2 regions of the Massilia putida genome follow, and region 2 is predicted to be linked to the other one. Evidence: riboswitches for the same ligand, from Rfam matches in the RefSeq annotation. Region 2 holds a riboswitch; the other holds the start of a gene.

Region 1 (9,175 bases), on a different replicon from region 2:
CAGGTCGACGAGCCGGCGTGCCGGGTGCGCTTCCTCGAAGAAGAAATTCTTGTCGAGCAGCGCCGCCTTGAGCACAGGCACTTGCAGCAACTGCAGCAGCGCGCGCGTACGCGGCGGAATGCTGTCGTCCAGCAGCACGGTCTCGAAGACGCGCGACAGCAGGTCCAGCGTGCGCTCGTCGCCGCGCGGCAAGCTGCCCTGGGGCAGGCTCTGCTTGAAACGCGGCAGATAGAACACATCGGGCGCCTGCGCGCCGGATGCGGCCGCCTGCGGTTCCTGCGCCAGGACCGGCTCGATGCGTGCCAGCAAATCCAGCAGCGGCGCCGCGCCGTGGTTCTGCGCCAGCGCCCCGCGCAGGGCGGCGGACCAACCGGACTGGGGGATGTCGGAAGCGGCCGGCGCGAAGCCTGCCGCGGGCTGTGCAGGGATGCCGGACGGCGCGGCGAATCCGGACGCCGGCCGGGCGCCGGACGCCGCCCGACCCGCCTGCCCTGCCTGCCCCGCCGCAAACGCGCCGGCGCCGCTGGGCCGCCAGCCGCCGGCGCTGGACGGCAGGTCGGGCAGATCCGGAATCAGCGGCACGCCATCCTCGCCGCCATCGTCGCCGAACAGCTTGCGCAATCGATCGGCGAGGGCTGCGCGCTGGCCGGCGCGGGCCGCTTTCGCGGCGGCCGCGTCGTCCGTCTTCTGGATGCGGTAGGCATCGACGGAACCCGGCTGGCCGCCCTTGCGCAGGGCGGCGATGAGGGACTCGAGCAGCGGCCCGAAATCGAACACGACGTCGGGGCGCAGCAGGGTCAGGATGAGGCCGTGGGCATCGGTCTCCGGCTCGAACTCGCGCCATGCTTCTTCGATGGCGCCGAGGAAGACTTCGGGACGGAAAGGATTGCCGTCGGCACGCAGCACGCCGCGTCCGAGCAGCATGCCGAGGCGCACGGCCAGGGTCGCGAGGGCGTCGGAATGGGCGATGTCGAACGGCCGGGCCAGCGCCCCCAATGCGAGCCGGCTGTCCATTTCGTCCAACGGGACGAGACTCAGCGCGGCGGCCGACGGGCGCTTGGATGCGGCCTGTGGCAACAGGCGGTCGAGTTCGCGGCGCAAGGCCAGCTCGATCGCGCCCGACGCCAGGTGGAAAAAGGCGTAGGCGTTGTCCTTGAGCAGGCGGGCCGACTTGACGCGGCGGTACACGTCCTGCGGATCGCCCTGCTGCTGGCCGACGTCGCCCAGCGCCGCGGCCATCCGGGCCGTCATCGCGGTCAGCTGCTCCTTGACGTGGTCGGCCGCGATACCGGCGAGCGCATCCAGCGTCGCCTGTTGCGGCGACGCGGCCTTGCGGGCGGCCGGCGTCTGGTCTTGGCTGGATGACATGGTGGCGATAAAAGCGGAGGCATCCATATTGTGGCACATTATTTCCAAGTGGCAACAGAAATCGATATGCCCAGCGGGTCGCGCAGCGCCGAGATAAAAATGCTTATGCTATTGAAGAGCCAGTCTTGCGACATAAAACGCTATGCTGCACCGCAAGATAACGGTTGCCAGCGAATAAGAATATGCGAATTCCGTGCATACGGAGAAGATTATTGCTTTCGAAATGCGCCTTGTCCTACAACAGTACAAGGGGTGATCCGATACCCGATCAATTGCCGCGCTCGCATCATTGCATTACCGAAATCGCTACCGAATGTCAATGTTCGGCGGCACATCGGTAAGCACGACATCTCCACTATCAGAAAGGAATGATCATGGCTGCGAACAAAAATTCTTCGCGCTCGGGCAACCAGGGCGGCTCCCACGAACAACACGTCAAGGCTGGCCAGCAAAGCCACAAAAACGACGGCAACAAGCAGTCGGGTTCCGGCTCGGGCTCGCGCTCGGGCGGCTCGGGCGGCACCCGCGGCGGCACCCCGGAGCAGCACGCCGAGGCTGGCCGTCAAAGCCACAAGAACGACAACAAGCGCTGATCGCGGCGCACGCCGGACCGATCCGATTTCCGGGTTCGGTCATACACGGTAACGACACAGGAAGTACGGAAAGAGCCTGAAGCGGGACAACCGCTACAGGCTCTGTCTGTGTTTGTGGAACGCACGAACGCCGCCCGTGCGGACGGGCGGCGCGAGACGGCGAATCAGATGTTGCGCAGGTACGAGCCCTTGGGCGGCGCGAAGTCGACGATGTCGTCGATCATCCCTGCCACCTTGGCGTCGCGCGCGTTCAGGTGCAGGTCGCCGTACTGGTGGATCCCCCACTGCTCCGGCGTCAGCTCGATGTGCTTGCGCAGGATCGATTCCGTGCGCGCATCGTCGGCGCGCAAGCCTTCGACGATGATGTTGAGCGCATCCGGACGCGAACCCGGCGACGCCGTCGCATGCGATTTGTGGATCATGAAGCGCGCCGTCTCGCTCGCATAGCGCTGCTTGCCCGCCAGGAACAGGATCACCGCGATCGATGCGACGGCGCCGCCGTTGTACATGACGCAGTTGACGGGCGCATTGGCCAGGAAGTTATACAGGCACAGGCCGTCGCTGACATAGCCGCCGTTCGATTGCAGGAGGATGTGCGCGGTCTCGATGCCGTCCTCGTTCATGCTGGCCACCGCTTCGAAGACGCGATGCACCATGTCGCTGTTCACGTCGCCGGACAGGGTAAAGTACCCTTCCTTCTGTTTTGCTTGATCTTCGCTCATAGTGGTCTCTTCTGTCGCAAGGGTCGTAGAGCAAGTGTAACAAAACACGTCCGCAGGGCCATGTGGCCGCGCTGCAATAGTGCGCACCCTCGCCGGTCGCCCTCGCCCGCCGCCCTCTCCAGATTGACTTCCCGGCACCACTCGCATAGACTTCGCAGTCTTGATCGGGAGAGCGCAGCACAGGCTGCCGCCGAAGGGGCATCACCCAAAAACTCTCAGGCAACCGGACCGGTCGGGGGCTGCTGCGCGATAAGCGCGGCGGACCAACTCTGGAGAGCGGCCTTCACGGCCCACCGAAGGGGCAGGCGATGCGACACGACGCGCCGCTATCTCTCAGGTACCGAGGACAGAGGGGTGTGAGAGCATGCGGATCGCCGCGTGCGCGACCCCATTTTCTGCCGAGGATCCACCCATGACGCTCAAAGCGACCCCGCTCAATTCCGTACACCGCGCCCTCGGCGCCAAGATGGTCGACTTCGGCGGCTGGGACATGCCCGTCAACTACGGCTCCCAGATCGAAGAACACCATGCCGTGCGTGGCGATGCCGGCATGTTCGACGTGTCGCACATGTGCGTGGTCGACGTGCGCGGCGCCAACGTGCGCGCCTTCCTGCGCGGCCTGCTGGCCAATAACGTCGACAAGCTGCAGGCGCCGGGCAAGGCCTTGTACTCGTGCATGCTCAATCCCCAGGGCGGCGTCATCGACGACCTGATCGTCTATTACTTCGCCGAAGACTGGTTCCGCCTCGTCGTGAACGCGGGCACGGCCGAGAAGGACATCGCCTGGATCCGCCAGCAGAACGACGCCACGGGCAGCGGCCTGACCATCACCCCGCGCCGCGCCGACCTGAGCGATGATGGCATCGCCCTCGTCGCCGTGCAGGGTCCGAACGCCCGCGCGAAAGTCTGGCAGGTCGTGCCGCAGACGCAGGCGCCGTCGGAGGGCCTGAAGCCCTTCAACGCCGTCGTCGTGGAAGGCACGCCGTTCGGCGAACTGATGGTCGCGCGCACCGGCTACACGGGCGAAGACGGCTTCGAGATCGGCGTGCCGGCCAGCCAGGTCGAGGCCTTGTGGAACGCCCTCGCCGCCGCCGGCGTCAAACCGGCCGGCCTGGGCGCGCGCGACACGCTGCGCCTGGAAGCGGGCATGAATCTGTACGGCCAGGACATGGACGACAACGTGTCCCCGCTGGACGCGGGCCTCGCCTGGACCGTCGACCTCGTGTCGGAACGCGACTTCATCGGCAAGTCCGCCCTGCAGCAAGCCGGCCAGAAGCAGAACTTCGTCGGCCTGATCCTGCGCGAAAAAGGCGGCATCCTACGCGCCCACCAGAAGGTCGTGGCCGCATCGGGCAATGCCGGCGAGATCACGAGCGGTACGTTCAGCCCGTCGATGCAGCAGGCGATCGCGCTGGCGCGCGTGCCGCTGGACGTGGCGATCGGCGATACCGTCCACGTGGAAATCCGCGACAAGAAACTGGCCGCGTCCGTCGTCAAACTGCCGTTCGTGCGTAACGGCAAGATCCTCGCTTCCTGAACAAACACTTATACTTACCGCACCATCCATCACTACGGAGTTACGCACATGAACATCCCAGCCGACCTGAAGTACACCGAGTCCCACGAGTGGGTCCGCCAGGAGGCCGACGGCACCCTGACCGTGGGCATCACCGAATATGCGCAGGACGCCCTGGGCGACATCGTGTTCGTCGAACTGCCGCAGGTCGGCAAGACCTTCACGGCCGGCGATGACGCCGCCGTCGTGGAATCCGTCAAGGCCGCCAGCGACATCTACGCGCCGGTGTCCGGCACCGTGACCGCCGTGAACCAGGCGACCGCGGACGCGCCGGACTCGATCAACGCGGATGCGTATGCCGCCTGGCTGTTCAAGCTGAAGCCTTCGGATCCGTCCGCCGTCAACAACCTGCTCGACGCGGCTGCCTACGGCAAGACCACCGAAGGTTGATGCTCACCCGTGCGCCTCATCTACGTCGTTCCCGCGCAAGCGGGAACCCATACTGAGCCACCTTCGGCCACTCAGCATGGATTCCCGCTTGCGCGGGAATGACGGCCTGAAGTAGCCCTTCTCGCCGAATCTTTTTCTCGTCCTTATCATGACCCGCACCAGCCTGACCCAACTCGAAGCACGCGATGGCTTCATCCCGCGCCACATCGGCCCGTCCGCATCCGAACAGGCGGCCATGCTGTCCGCGCTCGGCTACGCCACGCGCGCCGAGCTGATCGACGCCGTCGTTCCCGCCAACATCCGCCGCAAGGACAAGCTGGACCTGGGCCAGTTCTTCGAGCCGCTGCCCGAGCAGGCCGCGCTCGCGAAGCTCAAAGGCATCGCGTCGCAGAACAAGGTCATGAAGTCGCTGATCGGCCAGGGCTACTACGGCACGCACACGCCGCCCGTCATCCTGCGCAACATCTTCGAAAACCCGGCCTGGTACACGGCGTACACGCCGTACCAGCCGGAGATCTCGCAGGGCCGCCTGGAAGCCATCCTGAACTTCCAGCAGGTGATCACCGACCTGACCGGCATGGGCATCGCCAACGCGTCGATGCTGGACGAAGGCACGGCCGCCGCCGAAGCGATGACGCTGATCCAGCGCGTGGGCAAATCGTCCTCCAAAGTGTTCTACGTCGCCGACGACGTGCTGCCGCAGACCCTGGAAGTCGTGCAGACGCGCGCCGTGCCGATCGGCGTCGAGGTGCGCACCATCGCAGCCGCCGACATCGGGAACCTGTCCGAAACCTGCTTTGGCGTGCTGCTGCAATACCCGGGCGTGAACGGCGACGTGCGCGATTACCGCGCGGCCGTCGAGAAGCTGCATGCCGCGGGCGCGATGGTCGTCGTCGCGGCCGACCTGCTGTCGCTGGCCGTGCTCACGCCGCCGGGCGAATGGGGTGCGGACGTCGTCGTCGGCAACAGCCAGCGCTTCGGCGTGCCGCTCGGCTTCGGCGGCCCGCACGCGGGCTACCTGGCCACGCGCGACGAATACAAGCGCAGCATGGCGGGCCGCCTGGCCGGCGTCACCATCGACGCCCAGGGCAACCCGGCCTTCCGCCTCGCGCTGCAGACGCGCGAACAGCATATCCGCCGCGAAAAGGCGACGTCGAACATCTGCACCGCGCAGGTGCTGCTGGCCGTGATGGCCTCGATGTACGCCGTCTACCACGGCCCGCAAGGCCTGGCTGGAATCGCCCGCCGCGTGCACCGCTACACCGGCATCCTGGCCACCGCGCTGAAGGGCCTGGGCTTCCAGTTGGCGAACGAGACCTACTTCGACACGCTGACCGTCATCGCCGACAATGCCGACGAGATCCACCGCGTGGCCAACGACAACGGCATCAACCTGCGCCGCATCGATGCGCGCCACGTGGGCATCTCGCTGGACGAGACGATCACCCGCGACGACATCGCGCTGCTGGTAAAAATCTTCGGCGGCGCCGACGTGGACTTCGACGCGCTGGACAACGACGCGGCGGATGCGTATCCGTCCGCGCTGGCCCGCACGAGCGCCTACCTGACGCACCCGACGTTCAACCGCTACCACGCCGAGCACGAGATGCTGCGCTACCTGCGCGCGCTGGCCGACAAGGACCTGGCCCTCGACCGCACGATGATCCCGCTCGGCTCCTGCACGATGAAGCTGAACGCGACGTCCGAGATGATCCCGGTGACGTGGCCGGAGTTCTCGAACATCCACCCGTTCGCGCCCGACGACCAGACGGTCGGCTACCGCGAGATGATCGCCCAGCTGGAAGCAATGCTGTGCGCCGTGACGGGTTATGCGGGCGTGTCGCTGCAGCCGAACGCCGGTTCGCAGGGCGAGTACGCGGGTCTGCTGATCATCCAGAAATACCACCAGTCGCGCGGCGAAGGCCATCGCAACATCTGCCTGATCCCGTCGTCGGCGCACGGCACCAATCCGGCGTCCGCGAACATGGTGGGCATGAAGGTCGTCGTGACGGCGTGCGACGCCAACGGCAACGTGGACCTCGCGGACCTCAAGAAAAAGGCCGAAGAGCACAGCGCCAATCTGGCCTGCGTGATGGTCACTTACCCGTCCACGCACGGCGTGTTCGAGGAAGGCATCAAGGAACTGTGCGAGATCGTGCATGCGCACGGCGGCCAGGTGTATGTCGACGGCGCCAACATGAACGCGCTGGTCGGCGTGGCAGGCCCAGGCCTGTTCGGCGGCGACGTCAGCCACCTGAACCTGCACAAGACGTTCTGCATTCCGCACGGCGGCGGCGGTCCTGGCGTCGGCCCGGTGGCCGTGGCCGAGCACCTCGTGCCGTTCCTGCCGAACCAGGCGTCGACGGGCTACCAGCGTGACGAGCAAGGCATCGGCGCCGTCAGCTCGGCGCCGTACGGCTCGGCGTCGATCCTGCCGATCTCGTGGATGTACATCGCGATGATGGGCGCGGAGGGTCTCACCGCGGCGACGGAAACGGCGATCCTGAACGCCAACTACATCGCGCGCCGCCTGGCCCCGCACTATCCGGTGCTGTACACGGGCCACGACGGCCTCGTCGCGCACGAGTGCATCATCGACCTGCGCCCGCTGCAGGATGCCACCGGCATCAGCAACGAAGACGTGGCGAAACGCCTGATGGACTTCGGCTTCCACGCCCCGACGATGAGCTTCCCGGTGCCGGGCACCTTGATGATCGAGCCGACCGAGTCGGAATCGAAGGCGGAACTGGACCGCTTCATCGAAGCGATGATCTGCATCCACGCCGAGATCGTGAAGGTGGAGCGCGGCGAGTACGACCGCATGGACAATCCGCTGAAGGGCGCGCCGCACACGGCGGAAGTCGTCACTGCGGACGACTGGCAGCACACCTATTCGCGCGAAGTGGCCGCCTTCCCGGTGCCGTCGCTGCGCAAGAAGAAGTACTGGCCGCCGGTCGGCCGCGCGGACAATGCGTATGGCGATCGTAACCTCTTCTGCGGCTGCGCGCCGATCGAAGACTACGAGTAAGATCGAACACGACGGGTAAAGTAGGGCGGACAGCTCCGCTGTCCACGCGTCCAGCCAGCGCATGGTGAACGCGTGGACGGCACAGCCGCCCGCCCTGCGAGTCATCAGCGGTTCTTGCCCCGGCTGGACGCCAGCCGGAGGTAAGGCCTCCCGGCCCTGCCCGGACGCAGCGCATGCGTTCCCGGCGGGGCCGCGTCGTTTGTGCGGTGCACCGCTTCGTCGAGACGGAACGCGGCCACCGCGCGCGCGAGGCCAAGGGCTTGCTGCTGCAGCGAGCGCGCGGCCAGCGCCGCCTCTTCCACCATGCGCGAACCCTGCTGCGTGAGCTCGTCCATGCGCACGATCGCCTGCGCGGCGCCGGCCAGGTCGCGCGCCCGTTCGCCGCTTGCGCTGTCGATGCCGTCGACGATGCGCGCCATCTCCTCCACCGCGCCCGCCAAGCCGGCCATCGCGGCGCCCGCGTCGACGACGCAGGCACCGCCGTCGTCGATGGCCGCCACCGTCTCGCGCGCGAGCGTGCGCGCCTCGCGCGCGGCGTGGGAGGCACGCCGTGCGAGCAGGCGCGCGTCCCGCGCACCGCCGTCCGGATCTTGCGCGACGCCGCCGGCGCGCGCCAGCGTGCCCTCGAGCGCGGCACCGATGCGCTCCATGCGCACAGCGGCGCGGCGCACCTGCGCCATCGTCGCCGCGACGCGGTGCACCGTCCCGCTGCCCGCTTCCGCCGCGCTGCCTGCGCGCGCGGCCAGCGCGTCGGCCGCGCGCGCGCCGGCGGCGCCCTCGCCGAGGGTCGCCGCCAGCGCCTGCATCGATGCCGTCGTGCGTTCCAGCGCCTCGCGCACGTGCGTGCGCGGCGGCATGTCGGCGCGGCCCAGCGTGATTTCGCGCGACGCCGCGCCGATCGAGCGGGCCGAGTCCAGCACGTTGCGCAACTGGCCGTTCAAGCCGCGGATGCCGGTGTTGAGCAACCGCGCCGCCTGGGCGATCTCGTCGTCGCCGCCGATCCGCGCCTGGATCGTCAGGTCGCCGCTCGCCAGGCCGCTGGCGGCCGCGCTGATCGCGCCGATGTCGGCCAGCAGCGCGCGCCGCACCGCCATCGTGATCGCCAGCGATGCCGCGATCGAGGACACGATCACCACCGGCATCAGGATCGCGATCAGGTGGACGTCGTCGGCCGCATTCCTCGAGGCCTGCTCGGACAGCGCCTGCTCACGCCGCGCCAGTGCCGTCAGGCGCTGCGCAACGACGGCGAACGCGCGCTCGGCCTTGACCATGGCGTTGGCGCTGATCGACTGGTCGATGCGGGCGATCTCGATCACGTCGCGCACGGCCGGCACGTATTGCGCCCACGCGGCGCGCGCCTGGTCGATGTCGCGCTGCTCGTCGGGACTGTCGGCCGTCTGGCGCGCCAGTTGGGCGAGGCCGCGGTCGACGGCGGCATGCCGGGCGTGCAGGTCGAGCGCGAGCGGGTCGACGCGGACACGGGGAAAGCTGCCGCTGA
Region 2 (9,175 bases):
CGAGCAGAACGTTATTACCGTCAAGCGCAAGGGCGGTCTCGGCAGCGAAGACTTCGCCACCATGGCCGAAGCGCGGCCGGGCTGCTATATCGCACTTGGCAACGGCGTCGGCACCTTCGGCGGGTGTTCGGTGCACAACCCCGGCTACGATTTCAACGACGAGATCATCCCGATCGGCGCCGGTTTCTGGGGCGCGCTTGTCGAGACTGTGCTCGCGCCGGCATAACGATACCCACGAGGAGATATCGACATGAGCACCCCCCACACCGGCCACCGCCGGATCACGATACTGCTGCTGATGTGCGTGGTCGTCATCAGTGCCTGCGACAAGCTGATCTTTTCATTCGCGGGGCCGGCGATCATCCGCGATCTCGCATTGACGCCAGTGCAGTTCGGATTCGCTGGCAGCGCATTCTTCTTCCTGTACTCGGTGTCCGGCATCGCGCTGGGCTTTCTCGCGAACCGGGTCAAGACCAGATGGATCCTGGTAGGCATGTCGGCGGTGTGGGCGACCTCGCAGTTCATCGTCAACTTCGCGTCCGGCTTTGCTTCGCTGGTGGTCAGCCGCCTGCTGCTGGGCATCGGCACCGGTCCGGCCACCGCGATCACCCAGCACGCCGGGTTCAAATGGGTCGCGCCGGGCGAACGGGTGAGGATCTCGTCGCTCCTCCAGATCAGCTTGGCCATCGGCGGGCTCTTGTCCGGCGCGGTGCTGCCGCTGGCCATCCTGAAATATGGCTGGCGACAGTCGTATGTCGCCCTTGGCGTCCTGAGCCTCGTCTGGATCGCGCTGTGGCTGGTCTTCGGCCGCGAAGGCCAGGTCGACGACCGCGCGCACGGCGCAGCAGGCAAGTCGGCCACGTACCGGCAGCTCCTGCTGAACCGAACCTTCATCACCGTGTCCCTCCTGGGCTTCATCGGGTACATGCCCAACGTGCTCGGATTCAGCTGGCTGGCCGTCTATCTGCAGCAGGGCGTGGGGCTTGCGCCGGGCACGATGGCCATCTACCTCACGACCCTGACGCTGGCCGTGATCGTACTGAGCTACATCGCGTCCTGGCTGGCGGAACGTGCGCTCAAGGCAGGGACATCGTTCCGGAAAGCGATGGTTGTCCCGCCGATGCTGGGGTGCGCGGTGGGCGCCGCCGCCTATTTTTCCATGCACCTGGCGCACCGCGACATGCGCGCCGTGCTGGCCCTGTATTTCATCGGTTCCCTGGCAATCAACCTGCTGCCGGTATTCGGCTACGCCATCGTGGCGCACATCGCGGCGCCGGAGAAGCGTGGGGCCATGCTCGCGATTCACAACGGCGTGGTGACCAGCGCAGGCATCGTCGCCCCGGCTGCGATTGGACTGCTCATCGCACGCTCGGGTGGCGACGTCAGCGCGGGCATGGAACTGTTCTTTGCCGTGTTTGGGATCGTTGCCTTTATCGGCAGCCTGATTGGGCTCGCGTGGATCCAGCCTGACGGCGCGGAAGCAAAGGAAAAGGTGTATGGCCGTCAGCGTATTTGATTTGTCCAAGGTCGGCATCGGGCCCTCGAGTTCACGCACGGTCTTCGCGGAACACCCAATGGCCCGAACTGTACCGGCATCATCCCGGCCGTGCTGCGCGACGATGACCGCCCCGTCCCGGGCGCGACCGATGACGGCATCGTCGACTTCCTTCTGACGGCCGGCGCCGTCGGTATGCTCTACAGCTGGGCGCCAGATTGGGCCAGGTCGGGAACGCGGCGGAGATGGGCATGGAACACCACCTGGGCCTGACCTGCGACCCCTTGGGCGGGCTCGTGCAGACGTCGCGTGGCGGCCTGGCCGTCAATATCGTCGAGTGTTGACACATCTTCGCGACCGCCCGGTGCGGCCGCATCAGGTTCTACTATCGCGGCTCGACGCCGCCATCGTATCGGGAGAGACTGTCCGCCAGGCGGAACAGCGCCGAAGGAGCAACCGCCCCGGAAACTCTCAGGCAAAAGGACCGGTACCGATGCTGAACACTCTGAAGAGCTGCCCGGCCGACGTCGCCGGGTACACCGCAGGAGCAAGTGCAGGCCTTTACAACGGCCCGCGTGAATCTCTCAGGTCCAAAACAGAGGGGGTGTCACTGCGCAGGTGCGCAATGATCGACCTTTGACGATCGGGAGTTATCCTCATGAGAACCATCACCATCATCGGCGGCGGCATCACCGGTGTCACCACTGCCTATGCGCTCGCGAAGCGCGGCTACGCCGTCACCCTGCTGGAACGGCACCCCTATGCAGCGATGGAAACATCGTACGCCAACGGCGGCCAGTTGTCCGCTTCGAATGCGGAAGTCTGGAACCACACCTCCACCGTGCTCAAGGGATTGAAGTGGATGCTGAAGAACGATGCGCCGCTGCTCGTCAATCCCAAACCGAGCTGGCACAAGCTGTCGTGGTTCGCCGAATTCGTCGCCGCCATGCCGCGCTACCGCGACAACACGATCGTCACCGCCAGGCTGGCGGTCGCCGCGCGCGAGCACCTGTTCCGATGGGCTGCGGACGAACGCATCGACTTCGACCACAAGCGCGAAGGCATCCTGCACATCTATCGCGACCGCGCCGGATTCGACCACGCCTGGCAGGTATCGAAGCTGCTGGCACAAGGCGGACTGCCGCGGCGCGCCGTCACGCCGCCTGAAATGCGTGCGATCGAGCCCACGCTGGCCGGCACGTACTACGGTGGCTTTTACACCGAGAGCGATAGTACCGGCGACATCCACAAGTTTACCTTCGGTCTCGCGTCAGCCGCCCAGCGCCTCGGCGTGAAGATGCGATTCGGGTGCAGGGTGATCGATCTCGCTGCCACCGCGCATGGTGCCGAGGTCGATGTGCTGCAAGATGGTGCCAACGATAAGGTGCTCTGCGATGCGGTGGTGATCTGCGCCGGGACGGCGAGTCGCGACCTGGCCGCCCGCGTGGGCGACCGTGTCAATGTGTATCCGGTAAAGGGCTATTCGATTACGGTCAACCTTACGGATGACGCCAGCCGGGCCGCTGCTCCCAATGTCAGTCTGCTCGACGATGCCACCAAGCTGGTGACAAGCCGGCTTGGCGTGGGGCGCTTTCGTGTTGCCGGGACGGCCGAGTTCAATGGTTTTAATCGCGATATCCGAGCCGACCGCATTGCGCCGCTGATTGACTGGGTAAGGCAATGCTTCCCCGGCGTGAGCACACGCAGCGTCGTACCATGGGCCGGATTGCGGCCAATGATGCCTGACCTGATGCCGCGCGTCGGCCGCGGCAAGCGTCCGTCGGTCCTCTACAATACCGGGCATGGGCATCTAGGTTGGACACTGTCGGCAGCGACCGCGGAGATGACGGCCGACCTCATGGCAGGCATGTTGCCGACCTGATGCGGTCGGACGAGAAAAGGATATTAATCATATATATGTTTATTGACAGCGTGCGACCCGTCTGGATACACTTCGGGATCGCTCATCCAGACGGAGACATTCATGAATGCACTGCTTCACCCGGCCAGCCAGACAACTGACGCAGACCGCGCGCTGCTACGCGATAGTCTGCGCAATATGCTGGCCGAGCATTGGCCGGCCGACCGCGCACTGGACCACGCCGCCGATCCGGCGGCTGTCGCGGCGATCACGCTGCGGCTCGGATCGCTCGGCGTGCTCGCGCTGGGCGGCGAGCAAGGTTATGGCGGCTTGCGCGAAGTACTGGTTGCGATGGAAGAACTGGGGCGCGCGGCCTGTCCGGCGCCCGTCACGGCCGCCGTGGTTGCCAACATGCTGCTGGGGCGTGGCGCCGACGCTGAAGTCGATGCCCTGCTGGACGCTGTGGAAGCCGGCAAAGCCAGGCTGGGCCTGGCGCTGGGCGCCGACGATGGCGACGCACGTGCCGGTCGCGCCGTGCTGCGCGACGCAAGCCTGCAAGGCGAGCTGGCCTTCGCGGAAGGCGCGGCCGGGGCCACGCACCTGCTGGTCCGAGCCGAACGTGCCGACGGGACACCGGTGATCGCGATCGTCGAGGCCGACGCGGCCGGGGTTACCGTGGTATCGACACCCGGCCTGTCAGTCCCACCGCTCGCGCAGCTGCACTTCGACAACGCGCCCGCAACAGTTGTGGAGGTGACTTCCGCGGCGTTGGATGAGGCGGGTCTCGTCGTGCGTTTGAGCCTGCTGGCCCGTGCATTGGGCGCAGCAGGCAGGGGGTTCGATCTGGTCCTGCAACACGCACGCGAGCGCAAGCAGTTCGGTCAACCGATCGGCCGCTTCCAGGCGGTACAGCACAAGCTGGCGGATTGCCTGACCCGGCTGGATGGCGCGCGGCTGACACTGGACAATGCGGCCGCCAGCCGCGACCGCGGCGGCAGCGATTGGCGCTATTACGCATCCGCTGCGCTGGCGTTTTCCGGTCCGGCGCTGCGCCAGGTATCGCTGGAGACGCATCATGTCTTTGCCGCGATCGGATATGCCGAGGAACACGAAGCGCCGCGCCATTTCCGCCGGACGCATGGGGATCTCGTGCGTTGCGGCGGCGTGCAACGCGCACGTGCGGAGCTGGCGCAATGGCTCCTCCGTGACGGCACGCCGTTGCCCGAATACGATCTGGGCGAGGTCGGCAATGCTTTCCGGCAGGAGGTACGGGCGTGGATCGCAGACAACTGGACCACGGACCGCAAGCTCGTGCAGCAAGAGCTGCCGCCCGAGAAGCGTGGCTACGACCCGGAGTACGCGCGGCGCCTGGGCGAGCAGGGCTGGAATACGCTGAGCTGGCCCAAGGAGTACGGCGGACAGGCCCGCACGCCGTTCGAGCAACTGGCGTTCATCGAGGAATGCCAGCTGGCGGGTGCCCCGAACAGCCGTGGCGGTATCCAGGCCCATGCGCTGATGACCTATGGCACGCAACAGCAGAAGGACGAATTCCTGCCGCGTATCGCGCGCGGCGAGATCACATTCTGCCTTGGCTACAGCGAGCCGGAAGCGGGTTCCGACCTGGTGGCGCTGAAGACCACCGCCGTGCGCGATGGCGACGAATGGGTCATCAACGGCCAGAAGTTGTGGACCACCGGTGCCGAGTATGCCGATTACATGTGGCTGGCCGCGCGCACCGATCCGGATGCGAAACCGAAGCATGCCGGAATCAGCGTGTTCATCGTGCCCATGAATACACCCGGCATCACGATCCGACCGTCGATGGCCATGTATGGGCATACGTTCTGCACCGAGTTCCTCGACAACGTCCGGGTTCCGGCCACCGCCCTGGTCGGCGAAGTCAACCAGGGCTGGGCGATCCTGACCGCGGCACTGGCGACCGAGCGTATCGTGATGGGCGGCTTCGTCGCGGCGGCGCGTGCCGCCTTCGAGCAGGTCGTCGCGGCGCTGCGTGCGGCGGGTACGATCGATCCGGTTGCGGCCGACCGGATCGGCACGCTGGCCGCGGAAATCGAAGCGGCGCGCCAACTGCTGACGCGCAGCGTCGCGATGGCCGAGCAAGGCCAGGTCGCGACCTGGGAAGCGGCGATGAGCAAGGTGTTCAGCGGCGAGTTGATGCAGCGCCTGGGTGAAGCCGCGCTGGATATGCTCGGCACGGGAGCGACGCTCAGCCAGGGCGCGCTCGGCGCCATCACGGATGGGCGCCTGGAGCATATGCTGCGCCATTCGATCATGATCGTGGTCGGCGGCGGCACCAATGAAATCCAGCGCACCCTGATCGCGCAGCGAGGGCTCGATCTTCCCCGCTGAGGGCGAAGCGCATCAGCGAACACTTCTATTCCTCCATTTGCCGCCAAGCCTCTTCGGGACCTGGCGGCTTTTTTTTGGCCCGCCGTCAGTGCGACGAAACCGACGCGCCGAGGCAATCGGGTTTGCAGGATGGACGCAGAGCGGCGCGGCGACTGTGCGGACGTACCGTGGGCTTGGTTGGGTGTTGCGGACAGCGCGTATCCAGGATGCAGCAGGGAAGGGAAGACTGTTGCGTTCGATGGGCGAAACTGCCCGGAGGGGCCGGAGGGCGGCCCGGGCGGGCTTGCTGCAGGGTTACGCGGCGCCAGCGCGGTCCAGGCGGAACAGGCGCGCTGCGTTGCCGCCGACAATCGCGGCTTTTTCTTCCTCGCTGATGTCGATGCCGTCGAACAGCTTGCCCAGCACGTCACGCGAATTCGGGAAGGTGCCTTCCATATGCGGATAGTCGGACGCCCAGAGCAACGCCTGCGTGCCGGTGACGTGGCGCGCCATGATCCCCGCGCGGTCGAACTGGAAGGAGCAGGCGATCTGGTCACGGATGATCTGGCTCGGCGCACGTTTGAGCTTCGGGCGCACATAGAAATCGTGGGCGCGCGCCACTTCATCCATGCGCTCGCCGAGGGCGCCCAGCCACGAGGCGCCTGACTCGATCGCGACCACCTTCGCTTCGGGGTTGCGGTCCAGCACGCCTCCGGCGATCAGCAGGCTGAACGTGTCCATCGCGTCGCTGATCTGGCGCGTATAGTTGAAGATGGCGGCACCCGGACCACGCTCGACGACGACGTCAGCCAGACCGGTACCCGTATGATAGATCAGGGGAATGCGCGCGGCCGCAGCGAAGGCGAAGATCGGATCCCATTCCTCGCTGTTATAGCGCGGCACGTCCTTCGGTGTCACGACGGGCAGCATCGCGGCGGTGTAGCCCAGCGCGGCGATGCGCTTGAACTCGTTGAGTGTTTCCGACAGCTTGCCCACAGGCAGTACGGCGGTCGGCACGAATGCGTCGCGGTGGCCTTCCACGTGGGCAATGCACCAGTCGTTGTAGATCTGGGCGGTGGCCAGTTCGATTTCCCAGTCGGGGATGTTGTACAGCATCAGGGCGAGATTGGGGAACAGGACTTCAGCGTCGATGCCGTCGAGTTCCATGTCCTTGCGGCGCAATACCAGGTCGTTCGAACCGTGGCGCGGCGAACCGGAGAAGCCGTCGCCCAGCTGGAGCTTCAGAAGGACGGTGTCGCCCATCTTGACCATGAAGGTCTTCTCCTGCTTGTCCGTACGCAGCGCCAGGTGGTGCATCGACGCAGGCAGTTTCTCGAGATAGATCTTGGCGGGCTCGCTGATGTGGGAATCGGCGCTGAATACAAAACGTGACATGAGGGTCTCCTGTTGGTGTCATCCCCGGATGTGAGGTTGCCGGAATATTCTCACATACCTATAAATGAATGTAAAGATATATATGATTATGCGCGGGCGGCGGCACAGCGGCCGGCTGCCGCCACGCCGCTCAGCGCACCTCGTACGTGCGAGGCTGCTTCGCCAATTCGGCCACGTCGGCCTGTTCCGGCAGGTTGTATCCCAGCTGGCAGTACTTGAGCGCATTCGAGATCGCCGTCGTGCGCGGCAGGTCGAGCGATTCCCAGATCGCCCGCACCGTGCCCTGGATGACGGCGGTGGGTTTGGTGGCGATCTTGGCGGCCAGGGTGTGGGCCCGCTCCCAGAGGGTATCCAGCGACGTGACTTCGCTCACCAGGCCGATACGCAGCGCGGTCGCCGCGCTGATGCGTTCGTCGTTGCCGAGCAGGGCGATGCGCAATACTTCCTGCAGCGGGAGCCGGCGCGCGAGGCCGATCGGTTCGACGGCGCAGACCATCCCGTAGGAAACGTGCGGATCGAAGAATTGCGCATCGTCGGAACAGATGACGATGTCGCTTTCGTTGAGCCAGTAGAATGCCCCGGCACAGCACAGGCCGTGCACCGCCGTCACCACGGGTTTCCAGAGCCGGTTCGCCTTGGGGCCGAGGCTCTCGCCGGGGTCGGACTGGTCCCAGACGTTCTCGGAACCGGTAATGATGGCAGGCGTGTTCAGTTTGACGTCGGCACCGGTCGAGAATGCCTTGCCGGGCGCTGCCCGCAGGACGACCGCGTGGACGGCCGGGTCCTCTTTGATGCGTTGCCAGACATGTTCGAATTCGCGCCGCATTTCCACCGTAAAGGAGTTGAATGCCTTGGGTCGGTTGATGGTAACGGTGGCGACGCGGTCGGGCGTCACCTCGTACAGGATCGTGTTGTAGTCCATCTGGTATCTCCAGGATGCTTTTTCGATTCGGTGGGCGCCGGCCTAGCGGCCAGCCCACCTTGGTGCGCGTTTTTCCAGGAACGCCCGCGGTCCTTCTTTGGCGTCTTCGCTATGGACGATGCGCTGAGCCCACTCGTCATTGATCTGCCACATGGCGTCCTCGCCCGGGCTGGCCGCGGCGCGCACGATGTCCAGCGACGCCTTGACCGACAACGGCGCGTTCTTGACGATGTCGGCGGCGAGCCGCAGCGCTTCCGCCAATACCTCCTCGTCGTCGACGACGCGATTGAGCAGGCCGAGGTCGTACGCCCGGCCCGCCGAGATCGCGTTGCCGGTCACCAGGATCTCGTTGGCCAGGGCACGCGGCAGCAGCTGCGCGATACGAAATGCGCCACCGGCAGCCGCGAGCACGCCGATCTTCGCTTCCGGCAGCGCGAACTGGGCGCTCTGCCCAGCCACGGCAAGATCGCAGGCGAGCACCAGTTCGAAGCCGCCGCCGTAAGCCTTGCCGCGCACCGCTGCGATCCAGGGCTTGGCGCGGCGCGCCTTGACGAAACCTGCGAAGCCGCCACCCTCGGTCGAGAGGCCGGACGCGCCGGCGCGGCCGGTCGTCACGGCCTTCAGGTCGGCGCCGGCGCAGAACACCCCGGTGCCGCTGCCGGTCAGGATGGCGACGCGGATCCGCTCGTCTGCGTCGATCTGTTCGCGAATACGATGCAGCGCCTGCGCGACTTCCGGGTTGATGGCGTTGCGCGCTTGAGGCCGGTTAAGCGTGACCACGGCGATGTGCTCGCCAACCTGCTCGTACAGCACGCTGTCTTCAGATGTCATGGTCGACCCGATGTTGACTTCGTTGTTCATGCCTGCTCCCAATAAGTGTAGCCATCCTCGCGCGTGCGCGCCTGCCCGGCCAGGCCGACGGCCTCGTGCGAGGGCGAGACCAGCGCGGCCAGCGCGGCAGCATCGGTCACACGCGCCAGGTGGCGCTTGCCGCCGGTGGTGCGGCCGATGACGATGCCGCGTTCCGGCGTGCCGTCACGGCCATATTTGACGGTGTAGGTCTCGATCCGCGAGGGGCCGTTGTAAGCGGTCTCCACGGCAGGCACGCCGCGCACCATGGTGTCCAGTTCGTCCTGCAGGTCGAGGTTGCGCA

The links. A riboswitch is a leader RNA that binds a small molecule or an ion and turns the genes downstream of it on or off. The one in region 2 is predicted to bind glycine.
Region 1: it holds a riboswitch for glycine, as region 2 does, so the genes downstream of both, gcvT (glycine cleavage system aminomethyltransferase GcvT) here and BVG12_RS01280 (D-amino acid dehydrogenase) in region 2, are expected to answer to the same signal.

Annotation. Positions count from the first base shown of each region.
Region 1 is NZ_CP019038.1:1,409,033-1,418,207, forward strand. It holds gene BVG12_RS08525 (DUF1631 family protein) at 1-1,368, opposite strand, end outside; gene BVG12_RS08530 (hypothetical protein) at 1,743-1,961, shown strand; gene BVG12_RS08535 (ATP-dependent Clp protease proteolytic subunit) at 2,126-2,683, opposite strand; glycine riboswitch at 2,839-2,924, shown strand; glycine riboswitch at 2,943-3,043, shown strand; gene gcvT (glycine cleavage system aminomethyltransferase GcvT) at 3,096-4,220, shown strand; gene gcvH (glycine cleavage system protein GcvH) at 4,269-4,649, shown strand; gene gcvP (aminomethyl-transferring glycine dehydrogenase) at 4,798-7,677, shown strand; gene BVG12_RS08555 (MCP four helix bundle domain-containing protein) at 7,782-9,175, opposite strand, start outside.
Region 2 is NZ_CP019037.1:196,738-205,912, forward strand. It holds gene BVG12_RS01265 (M20 aminoacylase family protein) at 1-226, shown strand, start outside; gene BVG12_RS01270 (MFS transporter) at 251-1,516, shown strand; partial or broken gene BVG12_RS34910 (L-serine ammonia-lyase, iron-sulfur-dependent, subunit alpha) at 1,592-1,839, shown strand; glycine riboswitch at 1,899-1,992, shown strand; gene BVG12_RS01280 (D-amino acid dehydrogenase) at 2,154-3,377, shown strand; gene BVG12_RS01285 (acyl-CoA dehydrogenase family protein) at 3,480-5,726, shown strand; gene BVG12_RS01290 (amidohydrolase family protein) at 6,021-7,100, opposite strand; gene BVG12_RS01295 (enoyl-CoA hydratase/isomerase family protein) at 7,231-8,022, opposite strand; gene BVG12_RS01300 (enoyl-CoA hydratase-related protein) at 8,065-8,883, opposite strand; gene BVG12_RS01305 (acetyl-CoA acetyltransferase) at 8,880-9,175, opposite strand, start outside.